Regions from separate parts of the Streptomyces sp. NPDC046215 genome, predicted to be linked through region 2. Evidence: predicted binding sites of a transcription regulator. Region 2 holds the regulator's gene; the other holds the start of a gene.
The links. Region 2 encodes HrcA, which represses chaperone genes, less so after heat shock. Its sites were predicted from a motif close to TTNGCACTCNGNNNNNCNGAGTGCNAA; they were not measured.
Positions count from the first base shown of each region.

Region 1: the regulator HrcA is predicted to act here: its motif matches at 2,477-2,503, upstream of groES (co-chaperone GroES).

Region 1 is NZ_JBEYZW010000023.1:36,817-48,402, forward strand. Features, by position in the region: gene ABZ951_RS13035 (methyltransferase domain-containing protein) at 1-1,169, opposite strand, end outside; gene ABZ951_RS13040 (hypothetical protein) at 1,170-1,352, shown strand; gene ABZ951_RS13045 (polysaccharide deacetylase family protein) at 1,437-2,324, shown strand; gene groES (co-chaperone GroES) at 2,654-2,962, shown strand; gene groL (chaperonin GroEL) at 3,095-4,717, shown strand; gene ABZ951_RS13060 (SDR family oxidoreductase) at 4,832-5,605, opposite strand; gene ABZ951_RS13065 (MOSC domain-containing protein) at 5,677-6,342, opposite strand; gene ABZ951_RS13070 (LysR family transcriptional regulator) at 6,422-7,333, shown strand; gene ABZ951_RS13075 (WhiB family transcriptional regulator) at 7,544-7,849, opposite strand; gene ABZ951_RS13080 (response regulator transcription factor) at 8,307-8,918, shown strand; gene ABZ951_RS13085 (sigma-70 family RNA polymerase sigma factor) at 9,289-9,891, shown strand; gene guaB (IMP dehydrogenase) at 10,081-11,583, shown strand.
Region 2 is NZ_JBEYZW010000059.1:1,954-13,539, forward strand. Features, by position in the region: gene lepA (translation elongation factor 4) at 1-821, shown strand, start outside; gene ABZ951_RS23390 (long-chain fatty acid--CoA ligase) at 1,063-2,952, shown strand; gene hemW (radical SAM family heme chaperone HemW) at 3,000-4,232, shown strand; gene ABZ951_RS23400 (DUF3097 domain-containing protein) at 4,370-5,197, opposite strand; gene ABZ951_RS23405 (MBL fold metallo-hydrolase) at 5,366-6,097, opposite strand; gene hrcA (heat-inducible transcriptional repressor HrcA) at 6,282-7,298, shown strand; gene dnaJ (molecular chaperone DnaJ) at 7,299-8,438, shown strand; gene ABZ951_RS23420 (nitronate monooxygenase) at 8,604-9,785, shown strand; gene ABZ951_RS23425 (16S rRNA (uracil(1498)-N(3))-methyltransferase) at 9,782-10,534, shown strand; gene ABZ951_RS23430 (LuxR C-terminal-related transcriptional regulator) at 10,596-11,354, shown strand.

The DNA of each region.
Region 1 (11,586 bases), on a different contig from region 2:
GCACCCGCCACCCGCGTCAGCAGGATCGTGCAGGAGTTCTTCCCCTCCAGCTTCAGCTTCTTGCGGAGCTCCTCCGGCTCGACCGCCGAACCGCGCTTCTTCACGGTGACCACGCCGACCTTCCGCTCCCGCAGCAGCGCCTTGAGCTTCTTCAGGTGGAACGGCAGCACGTCGGTGATCTCGTACGCCGCCGCGTACGGCGTCTCCACCAGGTCGTCCGAGGTCACGTACGCGATGGTCTCGTCGATCAGCCCGCCGCCGACCTCCTCGGCGAACTCCGCGACGAGATGCGCCCGGATCACCGCGCCGTCCGGCTCGTAGAGGTAGCGGCCCACCGGCCGCACGGCCGGGTCGGGCAGCCCCCGGCCCACCAGGGAGTGGCCGCCCGGCAGCAGCGTCGCCCGGTAGGCGCCTGGCGCCGTGCCGAACCACAGCACGGCCTCTTTCACGTCTCCGCCGTCCGAGATCCACTCGGCCTCCGCTTCGGCGGGAACGGCCTCGTGCGGCACCCCGGGCGCGATCTTCAGCGCGGCGTGCGGGGCCGTCCGCGCCGCACCGACCGCCCAGGACAGCGGCGGCGAGTACGCCTCCGGGTCGAAGATCCGGCCCCGGCCGCCGCGCCGCGCGGGGTCCACGAAGACGGTGTCGTACGAGGACGTGTCGACCTCGGCGACATCGGCGCAGCGCACCTCGATCAGGTCGCCGAGGCCGAGCGCCTCGGCGTTGGCCCGGGCGACCGCGCAGGTCAGCGGGTCACGGTCGACGGCCAGGACGAAGATCCCGGCCCGCGCCAGGGCGATCGCGTCACCGCCGATGCCGCAGCACAGGTCGGCGACCCGGCGGACGCCGAGCGCGGCGAAGCGCCGGGCCCGGTACTCGGCCACGGACTTGCGCGTCGACTGCTCGACGCCGTTGGGCGTGAAGAACATGCGGAACGCGTCCTCGGTCCCGAACTTCGCGACCGCGCGCTGCCGCAGCCGGGCCTGCCCGAGCGCCGCGGACACCAGCTCCGCGGGGTGCTCGCGGCGCAGCCGGGTGGCCGTGGCCAGCTCCTGGGCGGGGTCGTGGTCGCGCAGGTCCGCGAGGAGCCTGCGGCCCTCGTCGGTGAGGAGGGCGGCGAAGGCCGCGGTGGGCTCGGCGGCGTCGGCGGGCGGGTTCGGTGCGGGCACGTGTCTCATTCTCGCCGACGGGCGGGCCCGCCGAGCGCGGCGCCCGCCTGCCCTTCCCGCGCGCCCCCGCCGCGCGCTTCGCTCACCCCGGGGCTGGCCGGTGCGGGGGCGCTCGCCGCGCTCCTGGCCCTGGCCGCCCTCCCGGCCGCCGACCGCACCTGCGCGGCCGTGCGGCCCGGGTAGCCGCCGGCCCGTCCCGCCGGGCACCCGCCGGCGGGACGGCGGCCGCGTTCCGTCTCTTCGAACGCATGCACAACAATCGGGCGGGTGCTCACGCCGATATCCGGCCGCCTCCGGGCCGCCCTCGCCCCCCTGTCCGCCGCCGCCGTGCTCGCCGGCCTGCTCGCCGGGTGCTCGGGCTCCGGTGCGAACTCCCCCGCCGGAGCGGACAAGGCGGGAGCCTCCGCCCGCACGGAGTCCCCCGCCGCGCGGGCCACCGCCCCCGACGACGGCGCCTACCGCCGCTGGGGCCTGGACAAACCGCTCGCCGCACCGCCGGCCCCGCCCGCGGCGCGGATGACGCGGGAGGTGAAGGAGGGCGGCGCGCCGCTGGTCGTGCGGCGCGTGCCGACCAAGGACAAGGTCGTCTTCGTGACGATCGACGACGGGGCCGAGAAGGACCCGGAGTTCGTGAAGATGGCCCGGGAGCTCAAGCTGCCCTTCTCGATGTTCCTCACCGACGACATCGCCCGCGCGGGCAGCGGCTACGGCTACTTCGGCGGCCTCCGCGACGCCCCCGGCGGCAAGGCGGCCGCGAACGGTGTCCACAACCACACCCTTTCCCACCCCAACCTGCGCACCCTCGCGCCCGAGGCCCAGCGCCGGGAGATCTGCGGGCAGCAGGACGCCCTGGAAAAGCGGTTCGGCACCCGTCCGGCCCTCTTCCGGCCGCCGTACGGCAACTACAACGACGCCACGCTCACCGCGGCCGGGAGCTGCGGGGTGAAGGCCGTCGTGCTGTGGGAGGTGACGATGCAGATCAACGACATGCGCTACGCGCAGAGCGGCGGGCTGCGCCCCGGCGACATCGTCCTCGCGCACTTCCGCGGTCCGCAGGAGCTCAAGGGCACCTCGATGACCAAGATGGTCACCAACATGCTGCGCAGCATCCAGGCGCAGGGCTACACCGTGGCCCGCCTGGAGGACTACCTCTGACCTGCCCGGCGAATGACCTGCCCGGCGAATGACCCGTCCGGCGAAGGGTTACCCCCGGCGGCGCGCGGGAAGATCCACCCCTGCGCCGCGCCGCGGCCCGCCCGGGAACGCCACCCCAGGGGGTGGAAACGAGGCGCGCGGCGCACAGCGAATTGGCACTCCGCTTGACCGAGTGCTAACCGCGTCATAGTCTCGGCTCCGTTGGCACTCTCCACCCGGGAGTGCCAAACGAGGCGACACGCAGATCCGGCACCCGCGACGACGGTTCCGCACAGGTCGCCACCTCAGACAGTTAACCCCGTGAGATCTCCGAAGGGGGAGGTCGGATCGTGACGACCGCCAGCTCCAAGGTTGCCATCAAGCCGCTCGAGGACCGCATTGTGGTCCAGCCGCTCGACGCCGAGCAGACCACGGCCTCTGGCCTGGTCATCCCGGACACCGCGAAGGAGAAGCCCCAGGAGGGCGTCGTCCTGGCCGTGGGCCCGGGCCGCTTCGAGGACGGCAACCGTCTTCCGCTCGACGTTACCGTCGGCGACGTCGTGCTCTACAGCAAGTACGGCGGCACCGAGGTGAAGTACAACGGCGAGGAGTACCTCGTCCTCTCGGCCCGCGACGTTCTCGCGATCGTCGAGAAGTAAAAGCCGGGGGTCCGGGGGTCGCTCCCCGGATCAGTACTGAACCCCGTTTGATGTGATCTGCGCCCCTGGTTCCCGCGTCTAAACACCCGGGCGCCCGGGGCGTAGTTCGTTTGAGAGGACTTGAAGCAACCCATGGCGAAGATCCTGAAGTTCGACGAGGACGCCCGTCGCGCCCTCGAGCGTGGCGTCAACAAGCTGGCCGACACGGTCAAGGTGACGATCGGCCCCAAGGGCCGCAACGTCGTCATCGACAAGAAGTTCGGCGCCCCGACCATCACCAACGACGGTGTCACGATCGCCCGCGAGGTCGAGCTCGACGACCCGTACGAGAACCTCGGCGCCCAGCTCGTCAAGGAGGTGGCGACCAAGACCAACGACATCGCGGGTGACGGCACCACCACCGCCACCGTGCTGGCCCAGGCGCTGGTCCGCGAGGGTCTGCGCAACGTCGCCGCCGGCGCCTCCCCGGCCTCCCTGAAGAAGGGCATCGACGCCGCGGTCAAGGCCGTCTCCGACGAGCTGCTCGCGACCGCCCGCCCGATCGAGGACAAGTCCGACATCGCCGCCGTCGCCGCCCTGTCCGCCCAGGACAAGCAGGTCGGCGAGCTCATCGCCGAGGCGATGGACAAGGTCGGCAAGGACGGTGTCATCACCGTCGAGGAGTCCAACACCTTCGGCCTGGAGCTCGACTTCACCGAGGGCATGGCCTTCGACAAGGGTTACCTGTCGCCCTACATGGTCTCCGACCAGGAGCGCATGGAGGCCGTCCTGGAGGACCCGTACATCCTCATCCACCAGGGCAAGATCTCCTCGATCCAGGACCTGCTGCCGCTGCTGGAGAAGGTCATCCAGGCCGGCGCCAGCAAGCCGCTGCTGATCATCGCCGAGGACGTCGAGGGCGAGGCGCTCTCCACCCTCGTCGTCAACAAGATCCGTGGCACCTTCAACGCCGTGGCCGTCAAGGCCCCCGGCTTCGGTGACCGCCGCAAGGCGATGCTCGGCGACATGGCCACCCTCACCGGTGCCACCGTCATCGCCGAGGAGGTCGGCCTCAAGCTCGACCAGGCCGGTCTGGACGTGCTGGGCACCGCCCGCCGCGTGACCGTCACCAAGGACGACACGGTCATCGTCGACGGTGGCGGCAGCCACGACGACGTCGTCGGCCGCGTCAACCAGATCAAGGCCGAGATCGAGTCCACCGACTCGGACTGGGACCGCGAGAAGCTCCAGGAGCGCCTCGCCAAGCTCGCCGGTGGCGTCTGCGTCATCCGCGTGGGTGCGGCCACCGAGGTCGAGCTCAAGGAGAAGAAGCACCGTCTGGAGGACGCCATCTCCGCGACCCGCGCCGCGGTCGAGGAGGGCATCGTCTCCGGTGGTGGCTCCGCGCTCGTCCACGCCGTCAAGGTCCTCGAGGGCAACCTCGACAAGACCGGCGACGAGGCCACCGGTGTCGCCGTGGTCCGCCGCGCCGCCGTCGAGCCGCTGCGCTGGATCGCCGAGAACGCCGGCCTCGAGGGCTACGTCATCACCGCCAAGGTGGCGGAGCTCGACAAGGGTCAGGGCTTCAACGCCGCGACCGGCGAGTACGGCGACCTGGTGAAGGCCGGCGTCATCGACCCGGTCAAGGTCACCCGCTCCGCGCTGGAGAACGCCGCGTCCATCGCGTCGCTGCTCCTCACGACCGAGACCCTGGTCGTCGAGAAGCCGGCCGAGGAAGAGGCCGACGCCGGCCACGGCCACGGTCACTCCCACTAAGGCAGTACCGGGCTGAAAAGCCGAAAAGGGCCGAGGCCCGGCACCCTTCCGGGGGCGCCGGGCCTCGGCCTTTCCGCTGTCCTGCTTCCGGCTTCCTGCTTCCGGTTTCCGGGCTTACTTCGGCCCGTACTTACGGCCCGTCGTGGACGACGCCCGCGACACCACCCGGTGCGGCGCCAGCTTCATCAGACCGGTGATCGCCTTGTACCGCGGGTCGGGCACGGACAGCGTCTTGCCGTGGCCCAGGTCCCGCAGCGCCGCGCCGACGAGTTTGTCCGCGTCCAGCCACAGCCAGCCGGGCACGTTGTCCGTCCCCATGCCGGCCCGCTCGTGGAACTCCGTCCGCACGAAGCCGGGGCACAGGGCCATCAGCCGCACCCCGCTGCCGGCCAGGTCGCGCGCCACGCCCTGGGTGAACTGCACGACCCACGCCTTGCTCGCCCCGTACGTGCCGCGCGGCACGAACGCCGCCACCGACGCGACGTTGATGACCGCGCCCCGGCGCCGCTCGCGCATCGTCTCCGTGGCCGCCGTCGTCAGCCGCAGCACCGCCTCGCAGTGCACCTTGAGCATCTTCAGCTCGTCGGCCGTCGAGACCTCCAGGAAGCGGCCCTTGTTGCCGAAGCCCGCGTTGTTGACCAGCAGGTGCACCGGACGCGCGGTGTCGCGGAGGCGGGCCTCCACCGCCTCGATGCCCTTGTCCTCGGACAGGTCCGCGCTGAGCACCTCCACCTCGACGCCGTGCCGGTCGTGGAGTTCGGTCGCCTGCTCGCCGAGCCGTTGCTCGTTGCGCGCCACCAGCACGAGGTCATGGCCCTCGCCCGCCAGCCTGCGGGCGAACGCGGCGCCGATCCCGGCGGTTGCCCCTGTGATCAATACAGTCGTCATACAGGCACGTTAGAGCCCTGCGGCGTCCCGTGACGATCGGTTGCGCAGACAGGACGCCTCTCCGGCCACCGTCACCGGCTCGCCCGGTAGGCCAGGGCCCGGTCGCGCATTCTGTCCGAAAGGGCGTCACCAGCTGCCAAAACGTCCGCCATCAGGGCCCGTTCGGTGGTGGCGGCACGGAAGAGGAAGGAAACCGTCACGGCGTGATCCGGGCGGTGGACGACCGAGACGGGATCACCCGCACGGATCTCCCCGGGCTCGATCACCCGAAGGTAGGCGCCGGGGGCCGCGGCCTGGGTGAAGCGCTTCATCCAGCCCTCCTCGCCCAGCCAGCCCACGAAGGTCCGGCAGGGGGTGCGGGGCGCGCTCACCTCCAGCAGCACGTCCGCGCCGATCCGCCAGCGCTCTCCGATGAGCGCGCCGTTGACGTCGACACCGCTGGTGGTGAGGTTCTCCCCGAAGGCGCCGTGGGGGAGGGTGCGGCCCAGCTCCCGCTCCCACCGGTCCAGATCCTCGCGGGCGTACGCGTAGACGGCCTGGTCGTCGCCGCCGTGCAGGCGCAGGTGGACGATGGTGTCCCCGGCCAGTCCGCTGCCGCCGGCGCCCGAGGGGCCGGGGGCGGTGACGGCCACCGGGCCGTCGGCCGGGCGCTTGTCGATACCGGTGTCCATACCGGCCTCGAAGCCGGGGCGGTCCGCGGTCTTCGCGCGGCCGACGTTCACGGAGAGCAAGTGCATGGGCAAAGGCTAGCGGCGAACACTCAAAGGAGTGAAGGGATATTTCGTTGGTGCCCCAAGGGGGCCTTATGCTCGAAGAATGATCGAGGCTCGTCATCTGAGGGTGTTGCGCGCGGTGGCCGCCACCGGTTCGTTCTCCGCGGCGGCGCGGGAGCTGGGCTGTACCCAGCCGGCCGTCAGCCAGCAGATGAAGGCGCTGGAGCAGTCCACGGGCACCCCGCTGCTCATCCGCACCGGCCGGGAGATGCGCCTCACCCAGGCGGGTGAGGCCCTGGTCCGGCACGCCTCCGGGATCCTGGCCGGGCTGACCGCGGCCGAGGAGGAGATCGCCGCGATCGCCGGGCTGCGGGCGGGCCGCGTGCGGATGGTGTCGTTCCCCAGCGGCAGCTCGACGCTCGTGCCCAGCGCGCTCGCGGAGATGCGGGCCGCGCACCCGGGCACCCGGGTCTCCCTGGTGGAGGCCGAGCCCCCGCGCTCGGTGGAGATGCTGCGCGACGGCGACTGCGAGATCGCGCTGGCCTTCCGCTACCCCCAGGTGCGCGGCGCGGACCCCGCGGTCGGCCCCGAATGGGAGGACCTGGTCGTCCGTCCGCTGCTGACGGACCGCCTGATCGGCGTCGTGCCGGAGGGGCACCGGCTGGCCGGCGCGGAGCGGATCGGGATCACGGAGCTGGCCGGGGAGCCGTGGATCGCGGGCTGCCCGCGGTGCCGCCGGCACCTGGTGGAGATCTGCGAGAGCGCGGGCTTCACCCCGCGGATCGACTTCGCGACCGACGACTACCCGGCGGTGTTCGGGCTCGTCGGGGCCGGCCTCGGGGTCGCGGTGATGCCCGAACTGGCGCTGGAGTCCGTCCGCCCCAAGGGCGCCCGGATCGTGCCGGTCGAGCCGGTGGTGCACCGCGAGATCGTCGCCCTCACGCTCCCGGACCTGGCCCGGGTACCGGCCGTGGCGGCCATGCTGGACCGTCTGGCGACGGCCGCCGCGCGGTAGGCCTTGCCGGCCGGGGCTCTGTCATTTTGCCGCCTGCGGCGGCGAGCGCCCTGCGGGCGCGTCCTCAAGCGCCGGACGGGCTGATGTGGCTCAGCCTCAGCCGAATCAGCCCGTCTGGGGGCACCTCCCAGCGGTAGCTGGGGGAGATTGAGGACACCGCCGCGCAGCGGTGGTGCACCGGGCCCTCGAAACGTGGCATCGCCGCAGGCGTCACGTACCGCTCACGGCGATGACCCGGTGTCGCGCGCGGCCCATCAGCTCCTCGCGTTCGTCCTCGGTGAGGCCGCCCCACACGCCGTAGGGCTCCCGCACGGCCAGCGCGTGCGCCGCGCACTCCGCACGGACGGGACAGCGCATGCACACCTCTTTCGCCGAGGTCTCACGGGCGCTGCGGGCCGCGCCGCGCTCGCCCTCGGGGTGGAAGAACAGGGAACTGTCGACGCCGCGGCACGCCGCCAGGAGCTGCCAGTCCCACAGGTCGGCGTTGGGGCCGGGAAGCCGGGAGAAATCTGCCATTGCTATCCCCTCGAAGCGATCCGCCGGAGGCGCTCCGCCGGTGTGGTGACCGGCGGCGACGCCCCGGCACGAGCGATCTGATGCGGACGCACTGCCTGGTGCCGATACACCCGCTGTAGAAGCAGATGTAAATATGACTGATTGCGAATCTAGTCATAGACACCAGCAAATGGGAAGAAAAACCGCGCTGCGTGGGCAAATGGGGCATAGCGTGAGCGCCGCCAAGGGCGCCCCCAATGCGCCCTGCTCCGTGTCCGAGCCCTCACGTAGAGTGCCGAAGGTGGCCGACCGAGCCCGTAACTCTTTCGGGTGACCGTCGTTGAGAGGGCGGAGGCGGTTGACGGATGAAGCAGTCGGGCAGATGTCCGAACTGGCCATGGAGCCGTCGATCGCACAGGTGACGATCAGTACCAGCCTGGAGGCTCAAGGTGACGCGCATCAGCTGCGGAGGACGGTCATGACATCCGTCCTCGTCTGCGACGATTCCCCGCTTGCCCGAGAGGCGCTCCGCCGTGCGGTGGCGACCGTGCCCGGCGTCGAGCGTGTGACGACGGCGGCCAACGGCGAGGAAGTCCTCCGCCGCTGGGGCGCCGATCGTTCGGACCTCATTCTGATGGACGTACGGATGCCCGGGCTCGGCGGTGTGGAGACGGTGCGCCGGCTGCTCTCCGCGGACCCCGGCGCCCGCATCATCATGCTCACGGTCGCCGAGGACCTCGACGGTGTCGCGCTCGCGGTCGCCGCCGGGGCGCGCGGCTACCTGCACAAGGACGCCTCGCGCGCCGAGCTGCGGGCCACCGTGACGCAGGCGCTCGCCGACCCGACGTGGCGGCTCGCCCCCCGGCGGCTGCGGTCGGCGGAGATGGGGGCCGCGCCCACGCTCACCGCGCGGGAGATCCAAGTGCTCGAAGGGATGAGCCACGGACGCTCCAACGCCGAGATCGGACGTGAGCTGTTTCTCTCCGAGGACACGGTGAAGACCCACGCCCGGCGCCTCTTCAAGAAGTTGGGCGCCTCGGACCGGGCCCACGCGGTGGCCCTCGGATTCCGCTGGGGCCTGGTGCGCTGAGCCCGAGGTGGCGCGCAGCGTCGTGAGGTCACGGTGCGCGCCGCTCAGGCCCGGTGGCGGGCCCCGTGATCTCACCGCGTCGGCGTCTGACGCCGAAACTCCGAGGAATGCCGCATCCTTGGAGTGTGACTCCTCCCCGGCGGAGGCCGAGGCTTCTCGCTCGGCCAGACGAGACCTCATGACGGACAAGCCCTGTCCGGTGCCCTTCGGCACGGGCACAAGCTATCGGTGGAGTCGTGAGAGTCGGGGCGGGTATACCCGAAAGGGGGAGACGCGAGACGTGGGTACGAGGACACCGGCGCGTAACGGTTCGGCGCACGACTTCGAAGGCGGTGCCGTGGATCCCATGGCGTCAAGGCACCATGGACCGATGCGCGACGACGATACGACGGGGCACCCGGCGGCCACCGCCCCGGGGGAGATCGGCGCACTCGTCACCCTCGCTGTCGAGGGGGACCGGCGGGCCACCCACGATCTGCTGGCACTGGTGCACCCGCTCGCCCTGCGCTACTGCCGCACCCGGCTGTCCCGGCTGCCCGGTGACGCCCGCCACTTCGTGGACGACCTCGCCCAGGAGGTCTGCCTCGCGGTGCTGTGCGCCCTGCCGCGCTACCGCGACACCGGACGGCCCTTCGAGGCGTTCGTGGTGGCCATCGCCGCGCACAAGGTCGCCGACCTCCAGCGCGCCGCGATGCGGCACCCGGGCAGCACGGCGGTGCCGTCCGACGAGATGCCCGAGCAGCCCGACGACTCGCTCGGCCCCGAGGAGCGGGCGCTCCTGAGCAGCGATGCCGAGTGGGCCAAGAAGCTCCTGGCCAACCTCCCGGAGCACCAGCGCGAGCTCGTGCTGCTGCGGGTGGCCATCGGGATGACCGCGGAGGAGACGGGGCAGATGCTGGGCATGTCGCCGGGCGCCGTCCGCGTCGCCCAGCACCGGGCGCTCAGCAGGCTCCGGGCGCTCGCGGAGCAGTGAGCGGGACGGCGGCAGGGCGGGGCAGGGCAGAAACAGTGCGGGGGAAGCAGCAGTGACAGGAGCGGGGACAGCGGCCGTTTTTGGTGTGAAGCTCCAAGTGACGCGGGACTCAGCCGTCGTGGAATGGGACACGTGTCACGGCCGTTAGCATGGGAGTCCGCGCTGGGGCAAGACCATTGGGAAGGTGTCATGACTGACAACGTCGACGGAATGCCCGGGAAATTCGCGATGCTCGGTCTGACATATGACGACGTCCTGCTGCTGCCGGGCGCCTCCGAGGTCCTGCCGAACGGCGTCGACACCTCCTCCCGGGTCTCGCGCAACGTCCGGGTGAACATCCCGCTGCTGTCCGCCGCGATGGACAAGGTCACCGAGGCGCGCATGGCGATCGCCATGGCCCGTCAGGGCGGCGCGGGCGTGCTGCACCGCAACCTCTCCATCGAGGACCAGGCCAACCAGGTCGACCTGGTCAAGCGCTCCGAGTCCGGCATGGTCACCGACCCGATCACGGTCCGCCCGGACGCCACGCTGGCCGAGGCGGACGCGCTGTGCGCGAAGTTCCGCATCAGCGGCGTGCCGGTCACCGACCCGGCGGGCAAGCTGCTCGGCATCGTCACTAACCGCGACATGGCCTTCGAGCTGGACCGCAGCCGTCAGGTCCGCGAGGTCATGACGCCGATGCCGCTGGTCACGGGCAAGGTCGGGATCTCCGGCGAGGACGCCATCGAGCTGCTGCGCCGCCACAAGATCGAGAAGCTGCCGCTGGTCGACGACGCCGGGCTGCTCAAGGGCCTCATCACGGTCAAGGACTTCGTCAAGGCCGAGAAGTACCCCAACGCCGCGAAGGACTCCGAGGGCCGGCTGGTCGTCGGTGCCGCCGTGGGCGTCGGTGACGAGGCCTACGACCGCGCCCAGGCGCTCGTCGAGGCCGGTGCCGACTTCCTGGTCATCGACAGCGCCCACGGCCACAGCCGCGGCATCATCGACATGATCGCCAAGGTCAAGTCCAACATCAGTGTCGACGTCGTCGGCGGCAACGTCGCCACGCGCGACGGCGCCCAGGCGCTGATCGACGCCGGTGTGGACGGCGTCAAGGTCGGTGTCGGCCCCGGTTCCATCTGCACCACCCGCGTCGTCGCCGGCATCGGCGTCCCGCAGGTCACCGCGATCTACGAGGCCGCCCGGGCCTGCCACGCCGCGGGCGTGCCGCTCATCGGCGACGGCGGCCTGCAGTACTCCGGCGACATCGCCAAGGCGATCGCGGCCGGCGCGGACACGGTGATGCTCGGCTCGCTGCTCGCGGGCTGCGAGGAGTCGCCGGGCGAGATGGTCTTCATCAACGGCAAGCAGTTCAAGTCCTACCGGGGCATGGGCTCGCTCGGCGCCATGCAGTCGCGCGGCCAGGCCCGCTCGTACTCCAAGGACCGCTACTTCCAGGACAACGTCCTCTCCGAGGACAAGCTCGTCCCCGAGGGCATCGAGGGCCAGGTTCCCTACCGCGGCCCGCTGGCCTCCGTCGCCCACCAGCTCATCGGCGGCCTGCGCGCCTCCATGGGCTACGTCGGCTCGGCGAACGTCCAGGAGCTCAAGGACAAGGGCACCTTCGTCCGCATCACGTCCGCGGGCCTCAAGGAGAGCCACCCGCACGACATCCAGATGACCACCGAGGCACCGAACTACTCCCGCCGGTAGTAG
Region 2 (11,586 bases):
CCGCCCTCGGCTTCGGCTTCCGTGTCGGCTTCCTCGGCCTGCTCCACCTGGACGTGATCCGCGAGCGGCTGGAGCGGGAGTTCGGCCTGGACCTCATCGCGACCGCGCCCAACGTGGTCTACCGGGTCAACATGGAGGACGGCACCGAGCACATCGTCACCAACCCGAGCGAGTTCCCCGAGGGGAAGATCGCCGAGGTGCACGAGCCGGTGGTGAAGTCCACGATCCTGGCGCCCAACGAGTTCGTCGGCGCGATCATGGAGCTCTGCCAGTCCCGCCGCGGCTCGCTGCTGGGCATGGACTACCTCTCCGAGGACCGGGTCGAGCTGCGCTACACCCTGCCGCTCGCCGAGATCGTCTTCGACTTCTTCGACCAGCTGAAGTCCAAGACCCGCGGCTACGCCTCCCTCGACTACGAGCCCACCGGCGAGCAGCAGGCCAGCCTGGTCAAGGTCGACATCCTGCTGCACGGCGACAAGGTGGACGCGTTCTCCGCGATCACGCACAAGGACAAGGCGTACGCGTACGGCGTGCGGCTCGTCGCCAAGCTGCGCGAGCTCATCCCGCGGCAGAACTTCGAGGTGCCGATCCAGGCCGCCATCGGCTCGCGGGTCATCGCCCGTGAGACGGTCCGCGCGATCCGCAAGGACGTCCTCGCCAAGTGCTACGGCGGCGACATCTCCCGTAAGCGCAAGCTGCTGGAGAAGCAGAAGGAAGGCAAGAAGCGGATGAAGATGGTCGGCAGCGTGGAGGTCCCGCAGGAGGCCTTCATCGCGGTGCTGTCCTCGGACTCCGACGGCGGCGAGAAGGGTAAGAAGTAGTCGCGGCGCTCCGCACCGTCACGGCCCGGATGCCCGTCCCCCACGAGGGGGCGGGCATCCGTCGTCCGGCGGGAAGCCACAGCTCGGACGGGATACGTGTGCAGGGCAAGCAGTGTGCCGGTCACAGCTTCGACAAGGCGGTCGCAGACCCTTACGTCCTGGCCCCGTGCGCTCTAGTCTGATCAATGCTTGAAGGTTACTCGTGAGTCACCAGCAAAAGAATCGGGCCCCGGAGGACGCCGTGACCGAGACACAGGCTTTGATCGAGAACCGGCCGCCCTCCGTGGCGACGATCCTCCTCGAACGCGTGGCGGAGACACCCGACGCCGAGGCGTACCGCTACCCGGTGCCCGACCCCTCCGGGCAGGGGCCCGACAGCTGGGCCTCGCTCACCTGGCGCCAGGCGGGCGAGCGCATACTCGCCGTCGCCGCCGGTCTCGTCGACCTGGGCGTGCGCCCCGAGGAGCGGGTCTCCCTCGCCTCCTCCACCCGGGTGGAGTGGATCTTCTCGGACTACGGAGTCCTGTGTTCCGGGGCCGCGACCACCACGATCTACCCCAGCACCAACGCGGAGGAGACGGCCTTCATCCTCGCCGACTCCGAGAGCCGGGTGCTGATCGCCGAGGACGCGGCCCAGCTCGCCAAGGCCCGTGAGCACCGCGCCGAGCTGCCCGGGCTCGCCCACGTCGTCGTCATCGAGGCCGCGGACGCCGTGCCCGCCGAGGGCGACCCGGAGGGCTGGGTGCTCTCCCTGGCGGAGCTGGAGCGGCGCGGCGCCGCGCGCCTGGCGGCCGAGCCCGAGCTCGTCCTGGACCGGATCAAGGCCCTGCGCGCCGACCAGCTCGCCAGCCTGATCTACACCTCAGGCACCACCGGGCGGCCCAAGGGCGTACGGCTGCCCCACGACGCCTGGTCCTACATGGCGCGCGCCATCCAGGCCACCGGCCTGGTGGTCACGAGCGACGTGCAGTACCTGTGGCTGCCGCTCGCCCACGTTTTCGGCAAGGTGCTGACCGTCAGCCAGATCAGCACGGGCCACGTCTCCGCCGTGGACGGCCGGGTCGACAAGATCGTCGAAAACCTCCGGGTCGTCCGGCCCACCTACATGTGCTCCGTGCCCCGCATCTTCGAGAAGGTCTACAACGGCGTCGCGGCCAAGGCCCGCGAGGGCGGCGCCGCCAAGTACAAGATCTTCCACTGGGCCGCCGACGTCGCCCGGGAGTACGCAAAGGTCTCGCAGGACAACTTCCAGCGCACCGGCAGCCGGACCGTCCCCTTCGGGCTGGCCACCAAGCACAAGGTCGCCGACGCGCTCGTCTACGCCAAGATCCGCGAGGCGTTCGGCGGGCGGCTGCGCGCCTGTGTCTCCGGCGCCTCCGCCCTCTCCCCGGAGATCGGCTACTTCTTCTCCGGCGCCGGCATCCACATCCTGGAGGGCTACGGCCTCACCGAGACCAGCGCCGCCAGCTTCGTCAACCCCGGCGAGGCCTACCGCACCGGCACGGTCGGCAAGCCGCTGCCCGGCACCGAGGTCCGGATCGCCGACGACGGCGAGGTCCTGCTGCGCGGCCCCGCCGTCATGGCCGGCTACCACGGGCTGCCCGAGAAGACCGCCGAGGTCCTGGAGTCCGACGGCTGGTTCCACACCGGTGACATCGGCGAGCTGTCGCCCGACGGCTACCTGCGCATCACCGACCGCAAGAAGGACCTGATCAAGACCTCGGGCGGCAAGTACGTGGCCCCCGCCGAGATCGAGGGCCAGTTCAAGGCCGTCTGCCCGTTCGTCTCCAACGTCCTGGTGCACGGCGCGGACCGGAACTTCTGCACCGCCCTCATCGCGCTCGACGAGCCGACGCTCATGGTCTGGGCCGGGGAGCACGGCATGGGCGGCAAGCCGTACGCCGAGGTGGTCGCCGCCAAGGAGACCGTCGAGCTCATCGACGGCTATGTGCAGCGGGTCAACGAGGGCCTCCAGCGCTGGCAGACGATCAAGAAGTTCCGGCTGCTGCCCCGCGACCTGGACGTCGAGCACGGCGAGCTCACCCCGAGCCTGAAGCTCAAGCGGCCGGTCGTCGAGCGCGAGTACAAGGACCTGATCGAGGAGATGTACTCGGGCTCCCGGGAGCGCTGAGGCGGCCGTCGGCCGGGAACCCCCGGCCGATGCCGGACAATGGACCCATGCCTTCCGTACTGCCTGACGGCGAACCCGTGCCCGAGGACGGGGCCCTGCCCCCGCACGCCCTGACGGGCGCCGGGCAGCGGCCGCTCGGGTTCTACCTGCACGTGCCGTACTGCGCGACACGCTGCGGATACTGCGACTTCAACACCTACACCGCGACCGAGCTGCGCGGTTCCGGCGGGGCCCTGGCCTCCCGGGACAACTACGCGCAGACGCTCGTGGAGGAGATCCGCCTCGCGCGCAAGGTGCTGGGGGAGGACCCGCGACCCGTGGAGACCGTCTTCGTCGGCGGCGGCACCCCCACGCTGCTGCCCGCCGCCGACCTCGTGCGGATGCTGGGCGCCATCCGGGACGAGTTCGGCTTCGCCGAGGGCGCGGAGATCACCACCGAGGCCAACCCGGAGTCCGTGGACCCCCGCTACCTCGCCGAGCTGCGCGAGGGCGGCTTCAACCGCGTCTCCTTCGGGATGCAGAGCGCCCGGCAGCACGTCCTGAAGATCCTCGACCGCACCCACACCCCCGGCCGCCCCGAGGCATGCGTCGCGGAGGCGCGGGCCGCCGGCTTCGAGCACGTCAACCTGGACCTGATCTACGGCACCCCGGGCGAGTCGGACGACGACTGGCGGGCCTCCCTGGACGCCGCGATCGGCGCGGGCCCCGACCACGTCTCGGCGTACGCGCTGATCGTCGAGGAGGGCACCCAGCTCGCCCGCCGCATCCGGCGCGGTGAGGTGCCCATGACCGACGACGACGTCCACGCCGACCGCTACCTCATCGCGGAGGACATGCTCACGGCCGCGGGCTTCCACTGGTACGAGGTCTCCAACTGGGCCACCGGTGAAGCGGGCCGCTGCCGACACAACGAGCTCTACTGGCGCGGCGCCGACTGGTGGGGCGCGGGACCGGGGGCGCACTCGCACGTGGGGGGCGTGCGGTGGTGGAACGTCAAGCACCCGGGCGCGTACGCGCAGGCGCTCGGCGAGGGCCGCTCCCCGGGCGCGGGGCGCGAGATCCTGCCGGAGGAGGACCAGCGGGTCGAGCGGATCCTGCTGGAGCTGCGGCTGCTGGACGGGTGCCCGCTGTCCTTGCTGAAGCCGGCGGGGGCGAAGGCCGCCGAGCGGGCGCTGTCCGACGGCCTGCTCCAGGCGGGCCCGTACGAGGAGGGCCGCGCGGTGCTGACGCTGCGGGGGCGACTGCTGGCGGACGCGGTGGTGCGGGATCTGGTGGACTGATTACCTGTTCGGGTGAACTGACGCGCAATGGCTGTGTACCCGCTGCATCAGCAAGTTCGGTGAGCCCGTGCCCCTCGACATGCTGGGCGTGGCCCTGGACACGTCCGCATTCCAGACCCAGCCCGGCGCCCCCCCCGCTAGCCCGTCGGCCCCGTCACAAAATCGATCAGTTCCTCCACCCGCCCCAAAAGCTCCGGCTCAAGATCCTTGTAAGACCGCACCGACCCCAGGATCCGCTGCCAAGCGGCCCCCGTGTTCTCCGGCCAGCCCAGCGCCCGGCAGACGCCCGTCTTCCAGTCCTGGCCGCGCGGGACGCGCGGCCACGCCGCGATGCCCACCGACGACGGCTTCACCGCCTCCCACACGTCGATGTACGGGTGGCCCACCACCAGCACGTCCTCGCCCGTCACCGCCGCCGCGATCCGGGACTCCTTCGAGCCCGGTACGAGGTGGTCCACCAGGACGCCCAGCCGCGCGTCCGGCCCCGGGGCGAAGGAGCGCACGACGGCCGGCAGGTCGTCGACGCCCTCCAGGTACTCCACGACGACGCCCTCGACGCGCAGGTCGTCACCCCAGACCCGCTCCACGAGCTCCGCGTCATGGCGCCCTTCCACATAGATGCGCCCGGCGCGCGCCACCCGCGCCCGCGCCCCGGGGAGCGCGATGGAGCCCGAGGCGGTCCGCCGCGGCGCACCGGGGGCCTGGGCGCTCGGCCGGACGAGCGTGACCACCCGCCCCTCCAGCAGGAAGCCCCGCGGCTCCATCGGGAACACGCGGTGCTTGCCGAAGCGGTCCTCCAAGGTGACCGTGGGCCCCTGTGCCGTCTTCTCGCACCTGATCACCGCCCCGCAGAAGCCCGTGGTGACCTCCTCGACGACGAGGTCGGGTTCGGCCGCGACCTCGGGGGCCGGGGTGCTCTTCTTCCAGGGCGGGGTGAGATCAGGTCCGTAGTTTCTGCTGCGCATGTCGGCCATTCTGTGAGGGCAGCGTGTGTGTCGCGGCTGGGGGGCCGGGGGTCATCCCCCGGGGAGGCACAGCCAGGGCGGGGTGAGATCAGGTCCGAACTCTCTGCTGCGCATGCGGGACATTGTGGATCACGTCGGGGCCTCCGAGGAGAGCATCACGGCACCGGCTCACGACACGCCGGAGCGCGCCGCCAGCTCCGCGCGCTGCGCCCGGACGAAGGCGGCGTCGACCGCCGCGCCGTGCCCCGGCACGTACACCGCGTCCTCCCCGCCGAGCTCCAGCAACCGGTCCAGCGCCGCCGGCCACTGCCGGGGCACGGCGTCCGGGCCCGCCTGGGGCTCACCCGACTCCTCGACCAGGTCGCCGCAGAAGACCACCTCGGGCGCCCCGCCGGAGCCGGCGACGAGGACGGCCAGGTCGTGGGCGGTGTGGCCCGGGCCGACGTTGGCCAGCAGCGCCTGCCGGCCGCCGCCGAGGTCGAGGGTGAGCTCGCCGGAGACCGGGTGGTGGGGCCGGACGAGCAGCTCGGCCGCGTTGGCGGCGGCCTCCGGGTCGAGGCCGTGGCGCACCGCGTCCCGGCACAGCGCCTCGCCCTCGCGCAGCAGCAGTTCGCCGAGGCCCACGGCCCCGTACACCTGCACGCCGGAGAAGACGGCCGTCCCGAAGACGTGGTCGAAGTGCGGGTGGGTGAGAGCGATATGCGTCACGTCCCGGCCGAAGAGCTCCCGCACCTCGCGCCGGACCTCCGCGCCCTCCCGCAGGCTCGATCCGGTGTCCACGAGCAGGAGCTCCGTCCCCCCGGCGATCACCCCGATCGTCGCGTCCCACACCGGCATTCTGCGGCGCGCGACCCCTGGCGCGAGCCGTTCCCAACGTGCTGCCGCCTCATGGCTGTCCATACCCGGACGCTAGCCGGAGCGCGGTACGGTTGCCCGCCCGGCCGCCGTGCGGAGGGCACGGCGGGGGGACGGCTCTTGCCCTGTCCGTGGTGCCCGGCCGTACACTGGCTGGAGGGATCTGGCACTCGTGACCATGGAGTGCCAGGGCCCGGGAACCGTAAGACGGCTGGACTGGAGGTGCGCGGTGCTGAGCGAACGCAGGCTCGAAGTGTTGCGCGCCATCGTCCAGGACTACGTGGGCACCGAGGAGCCGGTCGGCTCCAAGGCCCTCACCGAACGGCACCGGCTGGGCGTCTCCCCGGCCACCGTGCGCAACGACATGGCCGCGCTGGAGGACGAGGGCTTCATCGCCCAGCCCCACACGAGCGCCGGCCGCATCCCGACCGACAAGGGCTACCGCCTCTTCGTCGACAAGCTGGCGGGCGTCAAGCCCCTGTCGACGCCGGAGCGGCGCGCCATCCACAACTTCCTCGACGGCGCCGTCGACCTCGACGACGTCGTGGGCCGCACGGTCCGGCTGCTCGCGCAGCTGACCCGGCAGGTCGCGGTGGTGCAGTACCCGTCGCTGACCCGTTCGACCGTGCGCCACGTGGAGCTGCTCTCGCTCGCTCCCGCCCGCGTCATGCTCGTACTGATCACGGACACCGGACGGGTCGAGCAGCGCATGGTCGACTGCCCGGCGCCGATCGGGGAGACCTCGCTCGCGGATCTGCGGGCGCGGCTCAACAGCCGGGTCGTCGGGCGCCGCTTCGCGGATGTGCCGCAGCTGGTGCAGGACCTCGCCGAGTCCTTCGAGCAGGAGGACCGCGGAACCGTCACGACGGTCCTCGCGACCCTGCTGGAGACCCTGGTCGAGGAGACGGAGGAGCGGCTGATGATCGGCGGCACCGCCAATCTCACCCGCTTCGGGCACGACTTCCCCCTGATGATCCGGCCGGTGCTGGAGGCGTTGGAGGAGCAGGTCGTGCTGCTCAAGCTGCTCGGCGAAGCCAAGGATTCGGGCATGACGGTGCGAATCGGCCATGAGAATGCTCACGAGGGCCTGAACTCCACATCGGTCGTCGCCGTCGGCTACGGTTCGGGCGACGAGGCAGTCGCCAAACTCGGCGTGGTCGGACCGACCCGCATGGACTACCCCGGAACGATGGGAGCGGTACGCGCAGTGGCACGTTACGTCGGACAGATCCTGGCGGAGTCGTAAGTGGCCACGGACTACTACGCGGTCCTGGGCGTACGGCGTGACGCCTCGCAGGACGAGATCAAGAAGGCATTCCGCCGTCTCGCCCGCGAGCTGCACCCGGATGTGAACCCGGACCCGAAGACGCAGGAGCGGTTCAAGGAGATCAACGCCGCTTACGAGGTGCTCTCGGACCCGCAGAAGAAGCAGGTCTACGACCTCGGTGGCGACCCGCTCTCCGCGTCCGGCGGCGGTGGCGGCGGCGCGGGCGGCTTCGGTGCCGGCTTCGGCAATTTCTCCGACATCATGGACGCGTTCTTCGGCCAGTCCTCGCAGCGCGGCCCGCGCTCGCGGACGCGCCGCGGCCAGGACGCCATGATCCGTCTCGAAGTGACCCTGGACGAGGCCGCCTTCGGCACGACCAAGGAGATCCAGGTCGACACCGCCGTCGTCTGCACCACGTGCAGCGGCGAGGGCGCGGCCCCCGGCACCTCCGCGCAGACCTGTGACATGTGCCGCGGCCGCGGTGAGGTCTCCCAGGTCACCCGCTCCTTCCTCGGCCAGGTCATGACCTCCCGGCCGTGCCCGCAGTGCCAGGGCTTCGGCACCGTGGTGCCGACCCCGTGCCCGGAGTGCGCCGGCGACGGCCGCGTCCGCTCGCGCCGCACCCTGACGGTCAAGATCCCGGCCGGTGTCGACAACGGCACCCGCATCCAGCTGGCGGGCGAGGGCGAGGTCGGCCCCGGCGGCGGCCCCGCCGGCGATCTGTACGTGGAGATCCACGAGACCCCGCACTCGACGTTCCAGCGCCGGGGCGACGACCTGCACTGCACGGTCACCATCCCGATGACGGCCGCGGCCCTGGGCACGAAGGTGCCGCTGGAGACCCTGGACGGCATCGAGGAGATCGACATCAGGCCGGGCACCCAGTCCGGGCAGTCGATCCCGCTGCACCAGCGCGGCGTGACGCACCTGCGGGGCGGCGGCCGCGGCGATCTGGTCGTCCACGTCGAGGTGATCACCCCGAACAAGCTCGACCCGCAGCAGGAGGACCTCCTGCGCCAGCTCGCGAAGCTGCGCGGCGAGGAGCGACCGATGGGCGAGTTCAAGCCGGGTCAGCAGGGGCTGTTCTCGCGACTGAAGGACGCGTTCAACGGACGGTAGGCGCCTGACTCCTCCGGAGTGACCGCATGTCGGCGCAACGGCCGCTGATGCCAGACGTGATGAAGCCCGGCCGGGGCACACCCCGGCCGGGCTTCCGCATGTCGGGGCCCGTGCGGCCTTCGCGTTCGATTCGGCCGCGTGCCCGGGGCGTGACACGATGTGGTCATGGCTTTTGAATCCAGGGGGGCCTCCGCGCTGACCGGCCTGTCCCGGTATCCGATCGTGCAGGCCCCCATGGCCGGCGGCGGCTCCGGGCCGGCGCTGGCCGCGGCGGTCTGCGAGGCGGGTGGCCTGGGGTTTCTCGCCGCCGGGTACAAGACGCCGGCCGCGATGTACGAGGAGATCAAGCAGCTCCGCGCCCGTACGGCCAAGCCCTTCGGCGTGAACCTCTTCATGCCGCAGCCCCCCGCCGCCGACCCGGCCGCCGTCGCGGTCTACGCCGAGCAGCTCGCCGGTGAGGCCACCTGGTACGACACGCCGCTCGGCGACCCGCACCAGGCGTGCGACGACGCCTACGACGCCAAGCTGGCGATCCTCCTCGACGACCCGGTCCCCCTGGTCTCCTTCACGTTCGGCTGCCCGTCCCCGAAGGCGCTGGAGTCGCTCGCCCGGGCCGGCACGGTGACGGTCGTGACCGTCACCTCGGTCGCCGAGGCGGAGGCCGCCCGGGACGCGGGCGCGGACGCGCTGTGCGTCCAGGGCGTCGAGGCCGGCGGCCACCAGGGCACCCACCGCGACGACCCGCACGCGGACGGCGCGGGCGTGGGCCTGCTGTCCCTGCTGACCCAGGTCCGTGCGGCCGTGGACCTGCCGGTGATCGCCTCGGGCGGTCTGATGCGCGGTGCGCAGATAGCGGCCGTGCTCGCCGCCGGCGCCGGCGCCGCGCAGCTCGGCACCGCGTTCCTCGTCTGCCCGGAGTCCGGCGCCCACCCGCTGCACAAGCAGGCGCTGACCGATCCGCTGTACGGGGGTACGGAGTTGACCCGCGCCTTCTCCGGCCGCCCGGCCCGCGGCCTGGTGAACCGTTTCATCCGAGAGCACGGCCCGTACGCCCCCGCCGCGTACCCCCAGGTCCATCACCTGACGGCCGGTCTGCGCAAGGCGGCCGCGGCGGCGGGCGACCCGCAGGCCATGAGCCTGTGGGCGGGGCAGGGGCACCGCCTGGCGCGCGAGCTTCCGGCGGGCCGGCTCGTCGAGCTGCTGGCCGCCGAACTCGACGCCGCGCGCAGGACATTGACGCAGGACGGCGCGGAGCGGGACGGCGCCGCGCCGCAGGGCGAGCCGCTGACCGGCGAGGCGCCGGGCGACGGGTCGCGAGGAGTTGAGTTGCGAGGGAGCGAGTCATGACAGCGCCGGTCTTCCTGGTCGAGGAGGGGGCCCTCACGGGTGTCTTCCCCGGTACCGTCTTCCCGCTCTCCGGCCCCGAGGGGCGGCACGCGGTCTCGGTCCGCCGGCTCACCGTCGGCGAGGACATCGTCCTGACGGACGGCGAGGGCACCGGCGCGTCCGGCACCGTCGCCGCCGTCGAGGGCAAGGACCGCCTCGACGTCGCCGTCACCTCCGTCCGCTCCGAGCCGCTGCCGGAGCCCCACATCACCGTGGTCCAGGCCCTGCCCAAGGGCGACCGCGGGGAGCTGGCCGTGGAGACGATGACCGAGACGGGCGTCGACGCGATCGTCCCGTGGTCGGCGGCGCGCTGCATCACCCAGTGGAAGGGCGAGCGCGGCGCGAAGTCGCTGAGCAAGTGGCGCGCGACGGCCCGCGAGGCCGGCAAGCAGTCCCGGCGGCTGAGATTCCCGCAGGTGGCCGACCTGATGACGACCAAGCAGGTCGCCACGCTGCTGGCCGACGCCGCGTTCGCGGCCGTCCTCCACGAGGAGGGCTCCAGCGCGCCGCTCGCCACGGCGGAGCTGCCCGCGACGGGCACCATCGTGCTCATCGTCGGCCCCGAGGGCGGCGTCTCGCCCCAGGAGCTCACCGCGTTCGCCGAGGCGGGCGCGCGGCCGTACCGGCTGGGCCCGAGCGTCCTGCGCACGTCCACGGCGGGCACGGCGGCGACGGCGCTGCTGCTGGGACGGACGGGCCGCTGGTCCTGAGGTATCCGGCCGGGGGGCGGGGCGTCGGCTCAAGGTAGGCCGTTTTGGGGATGCATTGCTCATGTCGCAGCTTCACACCCGGGATTACGAGCGCATGCTCGACCTCGTCGTCGCGGTACTCGAGAACAACGACCCGGAGTCGCTGGGTCATCTGATCGCGGCGCACCTGCTCGACGCGTTCGGCTGCAGCACCGTGATCTTCGCGAGGATGCAGGTGCCGAGGCGGCTGGGGCAGGCGGAGGGCTGGGCGCCGGAGTCGCTGGACGGGGTGGACGCCCTGGTCCGGCGCCGGGTGGGCCAGCAGCACCCGCTGGTCGGCTACCTCGCCGACGGGCACCGCAGCCCGGTGTCCATGAACCAGCTCTGCGACCTCTGGCGCCACCTGGAGTGCTCCAGCGAGGCGCGCCGGGACTACGGCACCAACCAGCAACTGGGCCTGCCCCTGCCGTCCGACGGCGGTGCGCTGCGCGCGGTGTCCCTGGGCCGGAAGGGGTCGGACTTCAGTGCGCGCGAGCTCGCGTTCGCCACGCGGATACAGCCGCTGCTCATCAGCGCGGACAGCCATGTGCGCGAGCTGCGGCGGCTGCGGGCGCTGTCCACCGGCCTGGTGCTCCCCACCGAGGGGCACGGCCTGACGCCGCGTGAGCAGACGGTCCTGGGGCTGCTCGCGGAGGGGCTGACGGCCGATGTGATCGGCCGCCGCCTCACGATCTCGCCCCATACGGTCAACCGCCACCTGGAGAAGATCTACCGCAAACTGGGCACCAACAACCGGGTCTCGACGGTGTCGCTGGCCCGGCAGGCGGGCCTGGTGCCATGAGTAGGGAGTTCTTCCTATGGCGGCGCGTGGACGGCCGTCGGATGCTGTGACCAGCACAAAGCGCCGACGCCGACCACGGGGGAGTGGGCGTCGGCGCGCTCGTTCCCCAGCGGCGGGCCCCGGGTCCCGCCCGCGGCGGGTGCAAGGCCGGACCGCCCGCGGCGTGTCCAAGGCCACAGGCCCTGCGCCCGACTTTGTTCGCGACTCGCCTGGCTGCGACCGATCGGTGATC